Regions from separate parts of the Paenibacillus rhizoplanae genome, predicted to be linked through region 1. Evidence: predicted binding sites of a transcription regulator. Region 1 holds the regulator's gene; each other region holds the start of a gene.
The links. Region 1 encodes LexA, which represses DNA repair genes until DNA is damaged. Its sites were predicted from a motif close to CGAACATATGTTCG; they were not measured.
Positions count from the first base shown of each region.

Region 2: the regulator LexA is predicted to act here: its motif matches at 1,417-1,430, upstream of recA (recombinase RecA).
Region 3: the regulator LexA is predicted to act here: its motif matches at 1,697-1,710, upstream of ACFSX3_RS04690 (putative DNA modification/repair radical SAM protein).

Region 1 covers NZ_JBHUKY010000054.1:209,403-212,683, forward strand. The annotation lists gene ACFSX3_RS24540 (hypothetical protein) at 1-39, opposite strand, end outside; gene ACFSX3_RS24545 (DUF896 domain-containing protein) at 87-296, opposite strand; gene ACFSX3_RS24550 (LysM peptidoglycan-binding domain-containing protein) at 406-822, opposite strand; gene lexA (transcriptional repressor LexA) at 1,020-1,646, shown strand; gene ACFSX3_RS24560 (L,D-transpeptidase) at 1,836-2,174, shown strand; gene ACFSX3_RS24565 (hypothetical protein) at 2,272-2,493, opposite strand; gene ACFSX3_RS24570 (hypothetical protein) at 2,605-2,826, opposite strand; gene ACFSX3_RS24575 (DUF4359 domain-containing protein) at 2,920-3,281, opposite strand, start outside.
Region 2 covers NZ_JBHUKY010000017.1:98,097-101,377, forward strand. The annotation lists gene ACFSX3_RS07150 (competence/damage-inducible protein A) at 1-1,201, shown strand, start outside; gene recA (recombinase RecA) at 1,500-2,564, shown strand; gene ACFSX3_RS07160 (regulatory protein RecX) at 2,760-3,281, shown strand, end outside.
Region 3 covers NZ_JBHUKY010000012.1:39,807-43,087, forward strand. The annotation lists gene ACFSX3_RS04680 (glycoside hydrolase family 3 C-terminal domain-containing protein) at 1-1,057, opposite strand, end outside; gene ACFSX3_RS04685 (hypothetical protein) at 1,369-1,560, opposite strand; gene ACFSX3_RS04690 (putative DNA modification/repair radical SAM protein) at 1,755-3,068, shown strand; gene ACFSX3_RS04695 (TIGR03915 family putative DNA repair protein) at 3,068-3,281, shown strand, end outside.

The DNA.
Region 1 (3,281 bases):
TGTGTTGCGTTGAACCATTCTTTCCCAAGAACGGGCCATGTGAGTTCCCCCTAGTCATCCTGTATTATCTATGAAAAGGCAACAGGCTAATGCTTAAGTCCGTTATTGCCTTCTTCATGCTCCGGATTGTCCACAATTTCGATGGTATTAAGCTGGGCCCGAAAGTTGCTGCGGATATTCCCCAGGTAAATCTCACGGAGCTTGGCACGTTCGGCCAATTCCTCTTCATTCAGGCCGCCGTTCTTAGCTTTGCGTGCCAGTTCATTGATGCGTGCGACCAATTCGTCAATATTCAATACGTTTCCCTCCCTCTAAATTCATTTTAACTTTGCCATGAGAAAAAGAGCTTGTCAAGGTCTACCCCCTGAAAGCTCTTTGAGTCGATCATTAGTCTGCTTCATTCCTTCAGTATAAAGGTAAAATCAGAATATCTCCGGCCTTAATGACGCTGTTCTCCAAATGATTCGTCTTCATTATTCCTTCTATATATACGGCTGTCTTCATGTCCTCAGGCTTGTTACTTAACGCAAGGCTCCATAAGGTATCCCCTCGTTCGACTACGATCCGCTTATCTGGCTTCATGGAAGAGACCGAACCGGCAAAAACATTCCCCACCACAGTGAATCCCGAAATAACAAGCATCAGCACCAGAACCATCTTCATCAGGCTGACCTGACGGAATAACCATGAGAGCGCAGCGAGAGTATGAAGAATCGCATCCTTGATCTTGCTAACATAATTATGAGCAGTTGGATTACCGGGAGCGGACACCTTGATATCCTCATTATTATAGATGCTGTTGTATGTACTATACTTTAACATTATCATCATCCTCCAAACACATGTTCTTGCTTTCGAAAATAATATAACACGAACATGTGTTTCGATCAATAGTTTTTTCGGAACGTTTGTTCTCTTTATTTTCACTCTCTTATTTTCCTCATTTTAGAACTTATGTTTGTACGAACGGAAGTTCTATGTTATAATTTTCCCAAACATAGTATATGGGGTTGATTCCGATGTCAAAGATTTCTAGTCGTCAGCTGGCGATCCTGGAATTTATACGTAATGAAGTCCGCAGCAAGGGTTATCCTCCGTCCGTCCGCGAGATTGGCGAGGCTGTCGGCCTGGCCTCCAGCTCTACCGTGCATGGTCACTTGGACCGGCTTGAGAAGAAGGGCCTGATCCGGCGCGACCCTACGAAACCGCGTGCCATTGAGTTACTCGGGCAGGAAGATTCAGAGAATGTGCATCAATTCGTCCAGACCGTCACCCGCATCCCGGTAGTGGGTAAGGTTACAGCTGGTGTTCCTATTACAGCTACAGAGAATATTGAGGATTACTTCCCATTGCCTGCTCATTATGTAGGCGATAACAAGGTATTTATGCTATCTGTCCTTGGTGACAGTATGGTGGATGCCGGAATTATGAACGGGGATTATGTCATCGTGCGCCAGCAGCAGACTGCCGACAACGGCGATATTGTTGTAGCGATGACCGAAGAAGATGAAGCAACTGTTAAGACCTTCTACAAGGAACGGGATCATATCAGGCTGCAGCCGGAGAATCCGGCGTACGAGCCTCTTCGCCTTAACCGCGTTACGATTTTGGGACGGGTCATCGGATTATTCCGCGATATCCACTAATCTACTCCCCGCTTCAGAACAGGCTGCTCCGCACCATGCGAAGCAGCCTGTTTTCTGTTTATTTCACTTAGCGTAGTGGCAAAAAAGCCGTATGCAAACATTTGTTCGCATACGGCTTTTTTGCCACTTTTTCTGTGAACCGCTGTACGGCTCCGCACATATCCTGATATTAAAGGAGTGCTGATCTGTATGCCCAATTATCGAATTATCGTCGATCTGTCACAGCGTATGCTGTACCTGCTGGATAATGACGTTGTCACCAGAGGCTTCCCTGTCGGCATCGGCAAAATGTTAACCGTCTCGCCAGTAGGCGAGTACACCATCATTAACAAGCAGCCCAATCCGGGCGGCCCGTTCGGTGCCTTTTGGATGGGTCTGTCCAAGCCGCATTACGGCATCCACGGAACCAACGACCCGTCCTCCATCGGCCACATGGTCTCTCACGGCTGTATCCGTATGTATAACGCAGATGTTCTGGCTCTGGCCGCCACCGTACCTATCGGCACGCGTGTTACGATTAGAGAATAGACCGCAGCTGCAACCTGCTGCTCCCGGATCTCACGACAAAAACACCCCCGAAGGGGTGTCTTGTTCGCATCATCTCAGCCACCAGGGCGGATACAGATTACAGCAGCACACTCCGTAACAAGCGAATGGCAGCTGTATTCAGGCGAATGGCTTCACGGATGGAGGCTCTGGCCGCCAATAGCTCTCTTCTGGCCCGCGAACCTCTAGGCACACTGCGCAGATTCTCATTGATTTCTTCAAGCCGCTCCAGCAGGATCGCTCTCTGGGTAAGCAGCACATTAATGGCTCTGCGGATTCTGTTGCGTTCTCTTTGGGTCATCTTAACACCTCTTTTACACTTGGATAGTATAAGAGATGCTGAATATACCGTAGAAGATTGTGTGATTCGGCAGTAATGTTAGGAGCAGCGGTTAGCGGGCAGCGAATCTGCTCACTTCTTGTTCAATCGTACCCGGAATTCAAATTCATCGCGTCTATAAGTCATTCCGGCCAGCACTATGTACTCCGGTGTCCATTTCTGTACAGGTCCGGCATAATCAGCAATCACATGCGGTTTGCCATCAACCAGCTGAACGACGTAGACCTGTACCTGTGCCAGTGCGGCAGCGAATAGATCAGCATCACTGGACAGTACTTTATAAGCCGTATTCAACTTCGTTCCTCCTTGTTCCACAACCATGATATAAAGATTCCGCCAACAATCTATTTAATTATACCGGGTTATGGAACAATATGTAAACCAAATTTACAGCTTGATAAAAAGGATTTTGAACAATCCAATATATTTCTTAGTAGCCCCGCCATCCCCGCTAAAAAAATTGGTCTTCTTAAGGTCCGGCACACTGAATACAGAGAATAAAATGTAGTTATCCCTCTCAGTCAATGACTCAACTACAGGCTGGGCTACCAGCTTGGTAATTCCGTCGCCTATTTCCTGATCAAGCGTATTCTCCAGATTCTTTACAGAATATTCACTGAATGCTTCCTTCCCCGGATTCGTAACAGCCATCACAACCAGAACAACAAGGATAAGGACCAGTAACGATTTACCGCCCGATCTTCTGCGGACTCTGCGTGCAGGACTCGGCGTATCATAACGCGAATTCA
Region 2 (3,281 bases), on a different contig from region 1:
TGTATTAGGCATTGACGTTTATTTTCAGACCGTTGTGGGAGACAACAAGAACCGCCTGCTGGAGGCAATCCGGATTGCACAGAGCCGTGCGGATGTTATATTATTCACCGGCGGTATCGGTCCGACTGAGGATGATCTGACGAAGGATGCGCTGGCCGCAGCACTTGGCCGGGCCCTGCACATCGACCAGCTGGCCATGGACCATGTGCAGCGCTTCTTCGATGACCGCAAGATTGTAATGACCGAGAATAACCGCAAGCAGGCGCTTATCATTGAAGGAACGACCCCTCTGTCCAATGATACCGGCCTTGCGGTTGGGATTGCTTTTGCAGATGAAGACAAATATTATATCGTACTGCCCGGCCCGCCCCGGGAGATGAAGCCGATGTTCACCGATAAGGCTAAGCCGTGGCTGCAGCAGCATGTACTTACGAATGAAATGCCGCTCTACTCGAAGATGCTGAAGTTCGCGGGAATTGGCGAATCGCTGCTGGAGGACAAGCTGATTGATCTGATCCGCAGCCAGACCGATCCTACGATTGCCCCGTATGCCAAGGAAGGCGAAGTGACCGTGCGCATCTCCACCAAGGCGCCGTCCGAGCGGGAGGCTATGGTCAAGCTTGATCTACTTGAGAAGACGATTGCTGACATTCTGCCGGAGAATCTGTATGCCAACATCGATGTGCCGCTGGAGCAGTTGATTGTGGACTGGATGGCGGATGCAGGACTCACTCTGAGTGCTGCCGAGAGCTGTACGGGCGGTCTGCTCATGGAGAGCATTACGAATATTCCGGGCAGCGCCTCCATGTTTGTCGGGGGGATCGTGTGTTATTCCAATGATATTAAGAAAAAACTGCTCAATGTGCCCTCCGCTATGCTTGAAGGCCCGGATGCCCCGGGAGCGGTGAGCCGCGAGGTTGCGGAGGTGCTGGCTGAGCAGGTGCGTATGATCGGTGACACGGACTTCGGCTTATCGGTTACCGGTGTAGCGGGACCGGGATATTCCGAGCGCAAGCCAGTAGGTCTTGTGTTCGTAGGACTGGCTGAGCGGGGCTGCAAGACAGAGGTATATGAGCTGAATCTGAAGGGTACCCGTGACAACATCCGCCTGCGCACCGTCAAGGCGCTGCTGTACCGCCTGTGGCGCCGGCTGGAAGAACGCAAGGTTGCCACTCCGCTGGAAGGCTCGGCCTTGCAATAACTGTTCAGGGCGGTATATAATTTGTGTATGCGGAAGAACCGTGGCTTGAGCAATCATGCTGCGGTTTTTTGTTTTATATTAGGTATAACAAATTATCCTATGGTTGTTCCTATTCATGTGATGAGCAGAAGAGAAGTACCTGCAAAAGTCTTGCATCCGGAAGGAGGCCTGTGTCTTACAATATAAGGGAGTATTATCCCTGGGAGTAAAAAAAACGAATGTATGTTCGAAAAAAGACTTGGCAAGACCTTCAAAACACGTTATTATAATACTATAAACAGTGAAGGAAGTGGTCTGATTGTCAGATCGTCGTGCAGCGCTTGATATGGCGCTTCGTCAAATAGAAAAACAATTCGGTAAAGGTTCGGTAATGAAACTGGGAGAATCCACTCACATGAAAGTGGAAGTTGTACCTAGCGGATCTTTGGCACTTGATATTGCACTAGGTATTGGCGGACTTCCCAAAGGACGTATTATTGAAGTATATGGACCGGAATCTTCCGGTAAGACGACGGTTGCACTTCATGCGATCGCTGAAGTACAGAAGCAGGGTGGACAAGCTGCCTTCATCGATGCTGAGCATGCGCTTGATCCTAAGTATGCCAAGGCGCTTGGCGTTAACATTGATGAACTGTTGCTATCCCAGCCTGATACTGGTGAACAGGCCTTGGAAATCGCTGAAGCGCTTGTACGCAGCGGAGCAGTTGACATCATTGTAGTTGACTCTGTAGCGGCACTGGTACCGAAGGCAGAAATTGAAGGCGACATGGGTGATTCCCACGTAGGCTTGCAGGCCCGTCTGATGTCCCAGGCACTACGCAAGCTGTCTGGTGCCATCAACAAATCCAACACGATTGCGATCTTCATTAACCAGCTTCGTGAGAAGATCGGCGTAATGTTCGGTAACCCTGAGACCACTCCGGGGGGACGCGCTCTGAAATTCTACTCCTCCGTCCGTCTGGATGTGCGCCGGGTAGAGGGTATCAAGATGGGTAACGATGTCGTGGGTAACCGTACGAAGATCAAGGTTGTGAAGAACAAGGTAGCGCCTCCGTTCAAGCAAGCGGATGTAGATATCATGTACGGTGAAGGAATCTCCAGAGAGGGTAGCCTTATAGATATCGGTACGGAAATGGATATCGTCAACAAGAGCGGCGCCTGGTATTCCTATGAAGGCGAACGTCTGGGCCAAGGACGGGAGAATTCCAAGCAGTTCCTGAAGGAACATCAGGATATTGCCCTGCTGATCGAGAACAAGATTCGTGAGGCCAGCAATCTGACGACTCTGGTAGCGGCGCCAACCGAAGCGGTTGTGGCTGCGGAGCAAGAGGAAGAAGAGAAGCTGTTGCTTGAGATCGAGTAATTTAACTCCTCATAATAATTAAATAATGAAGACAAGATGGATAGGCGCCCTGTGTAGGATATGACAGGGTGCCTTTTCGCAAGTGATCTATAAATAAGCATAAAAGATATTAGCGAAAAACAGCGACGACCAAGCTTCTGTTCAAATCTTCAATGCGTTTTATATTATTTCTAGCTTAACGAGGTGATTGACAGGATGGTTATACAGTTGGATGCGGAATTCGAAGAACAGGATGAGCAGCAGGTGCTGGCGGATTTCCCGGCAGATCAAGAGCTGGTAATTACACGGGTAGAGCGGCTCAAGAAGTCGAATTATCGTTATTTGATCCATTTCGGAGACTACAACATGACTGTTCATGAAGATGTCATGATTAAATACCGGATGATTACCGGGAGTACTTTTGTAAAAGCGGATCTGGAGGATATCGTTGCCGCAGACGAGCGCCAGCGGGGGTATGTGGAGGGGCTTAGGTATCTGGAGCGTAAGCCCAGAACCGCACAGGAGATGGCCCGCCGTTTAAGGGAGAAGGAAATAGGGGAGACTGTTATTGCCGAAGTTCTGCTCCGGCTACAGGAGGAACGTCTGCTGGATGACCCCTTGTACGCCAAGCAGTGGGCGGAGCAGCGGATGAAAAACCAGCGTAAGGGCAAGATGTGGATCCGGCAGGAGCTGCGGGAGAAGGGGATTGAGAAGTCCCTGATTGCAGAAGCGCTGGAT
Region 3 (3,281 bases), on a different contig from region 1:
CCAGCAGCTTGGTCTTAGCAAAGGCTGCAAGCACTTTAGCCGGTTGACCCAGCTGTCCCTGCGGCGCTTCAACATACACCTGCACCACTTCTTTTCCCGCATAAGCTGCTCCCGTATTCGTTACGGTTACACCAATTTCAATCTGTGGCTCGCCCGCCAGGTTCACCAGCTTCGCTTCCTCCGGCTCCAGCTTGAAGGTCGTGTAGGAGATCCCATAACCGAATTCATACTGAACCTTGTCGGGGCAGAAGGTCTCGAAATAACGGTAGCCCACATAGATATCTTCCTCGTACAGGTTCTTGAACTCATTGCCGTAGTTACGGGTCGACGGGTAATCCTCAATGGAATATGCGATGGTGTCCGTCAGCTTGCCGCTAGGTGTCACTTCTCCGGCCAGAACATCGGCAATCGCGTGGCCGCCTTCCATGCCTCCATGCCAGGAATAGATCACAGCAGAGATAGGATTCACATAAGCGGCATCATTCACCCAGCTCATATCTATAATGTTAGACACGTTGAGCACCACAATCGTCTGTTCAAAATGAGCCGCAACCGAGACAAGCATCGCCTTCTCATCTTCCGTCAGCCGGTAGCTGCCTGCGGTATCGGCATTATCCTGATCCTCGCCCGCTGTACGTCCAATAACCACAACCGCTTTGGCTGACTGGCTTCGTGCTTGCTTCACCAGCTCGTCCGTAAGCGGCATTTCCTTCTGGTTCCACGGCTCCGCAGCCCATACCTTGCCGCCGTCATCGAACGGGTTAAGCCCGATCCAGGCCTCGTAGGCTGCAGCCAGCTCTTCATTCACGCTAATGTTCTTCTTGCTGCGCAGTCCATCCAGCAGATTCGTCGTATATGCAACGTGAACGCTACCGCCCGATCCTGTACCGCTGCGGTAGTAATTCACCTGTATTCTGCCAAAAACAGCAACGCTCTCACCGTTACCCAGCGGGAGCACCTGTCCCTCATTCTTCAGCAGTACCGCACCTTCTGCGGCTACCGTCCGGCTAAATTCTGCAAAACCCTCTAACGGCACTCCAATGTTCTGTGTACTCAATTGGTTTCCTCCTGTATGTTCATTTCCCATGCTGTGGGTTGATTCTATAAATAACGCCCTCCCCGCAGGGAATTTACGTTACCTTGAATCTGTATGGTCCTTCATATAGCATATCCTTCTAAGGATATAAGCTCCAGCCATATTATTCAAGCACCGCTTGCCGGATTGCCGGGATGCGCATCTTTCTGCATAAATTTTTTTAGTGGAAAAGACAATACTAAAATAAAAAGACACCTGTGCGGGCGTCTTTCAAGCCTGTTCCTATGCAATCCGCTCCGCCTGAAGAGATACGGCCGGATCTTCTATTTATTTTATCTGCGGCGGCGGCCCTTCATCATGCGGTTGTACATAATAAGAGCAGCAACGATCATACCCAGCATGGCTACACTGCCTGCCGATTCCTGCGACATGCCGAACATAAGGCAAATACTTGTCACTAACTGTCTTGTCAGCAGCGCAACCGCAATCAGCATGATGGGCCGCCATATGTTATATCCTCTCACTTCAGCAACACTCCTAACCCGGATTTCAATAACCGTATGATTCATCATTCCATGAACCATCAGTTTCTATTATAGCACAAGAAGGAATGCGCATACATTTTGCAGGCGGCCAGGGAGGTGGTTTACGCTTTTGACAAGAACGTATGTTCGGTATATAATGCACTCATATGAGGGGGATTGAGACCGTGGATGTAATGGAGAAACTAGAGATTCTGACCGCTTCAGCCAAATACGATGTGGCCTGCACTTCAAGCGGTTCTGACCGCAAGGGCCAGGCCGGGGCGCTCGGCAACACCTCCGCGATGGGCATCTGTCACAGCTTCGCGGCGGACGGGCGCTGTATCTCACTGCTGAAGGTGCTTATGACCAACGGCTGTGTATATGATTGTGCCTATTGCATCAACCGCAAATCTAACCCCATTCGCCGGGCAGCCTTCACCCCCGAAGAGATCGCAGATATCACCATGCAATTCTACCGCCGTAATTATATAGAAGGACTGTTCCTAAGCTCGGGCATTATGCGCAGTCCGGACTATACTACAGAGCAGCTGATCTCAGCGCTTGAGCTGCTGCGCAATGTCTATCATTTTAACGGTTATATTCATGTAAAAGCCATCCCTGGAGCAGACGAAGCCCTGCTGTCCAGACTGGGTCTGCTCGCCGACCGCATGAGCGTCAACATCGAGCTGCCCTCGCAGGAGAGTCTCGGACGCCTCGCCCCCGATAAGAGCAAGGTGTCCATCCTGAAGCCGATGGGGCTGATCACGAACCGGATCAAAGAGAACCGCTCCGATATCGTCCGGTATAATCACGCACCCCGCTTCGCTCCGGCTGGACAGAGCACCCAGATGATCGTGGGGGCAACGCCAGATACCGATTACCAGATCCTTAATCTGACGGAAGGCTTATACCGCAAATACGCACTCAAGCGTGTATTTTTCTCGGCCTATACCCCTGTAGTAGAGGATTCCCTCCTGCCCGCTCTAGACACCAAGCCGCCTCTGCTGCGGGAACACCGACTCTATCAAGCCGATTGGCTCCTGCGCTTCTACGGCTTCAAGGCGAATGAATTATTGGATGAGGCCGTGCCGAACTTCAACCCACTGCTGGACCCCAAATGCAGCTGGGCCGTTAACCACCGGGAGCAATTCCCCGTTGAGATCAATCGCGCCCCGTACGAAATGCTCCTGCGTGTACCCGGCATCGGCGTAAGAAGTGCACAACGGATCGTGAAGGCCAGACGGGCCGGATCGCTCGATTTCCATGCGCTGAAGAAGCTGGGAGTGGTCCTCAAGCGTGCCCAGTTCTTCATCACCTGCAAAGACAAACCGCTGGAAGGGCTGAAGGTAAGCGAGCACACCCTGCTTCGCTCACTCATGTCAGGGCAGGAACTGGCACCTAATCAGCCGCCGCAAGTTGAGCAGTTAACGCTATTCGACGACTTCAACCTGTCGGCCCTTCCGGCAGCAGGCGGTTGGGACCTGCTCAAGAAGGGGGCGAAGGCCTGATGTTCAAGCCGTCCGCACTGGCGTACACCTATGACGGAAGCTTCGAGGGTCTGCTGTGCTGTGTATTTGAGAGCTATGCCTGGAAGGAGATTCCACTGGCGATTCATGCTGAGGGCGGGGAAATAGGTCTGCTGCTGGAAGCCAAATGGATTGAGACTGACAAGGAGAAGGCAGCGCGGGTGCTGAAGTCCCTGCCGCTGCGGATCAGCCGCG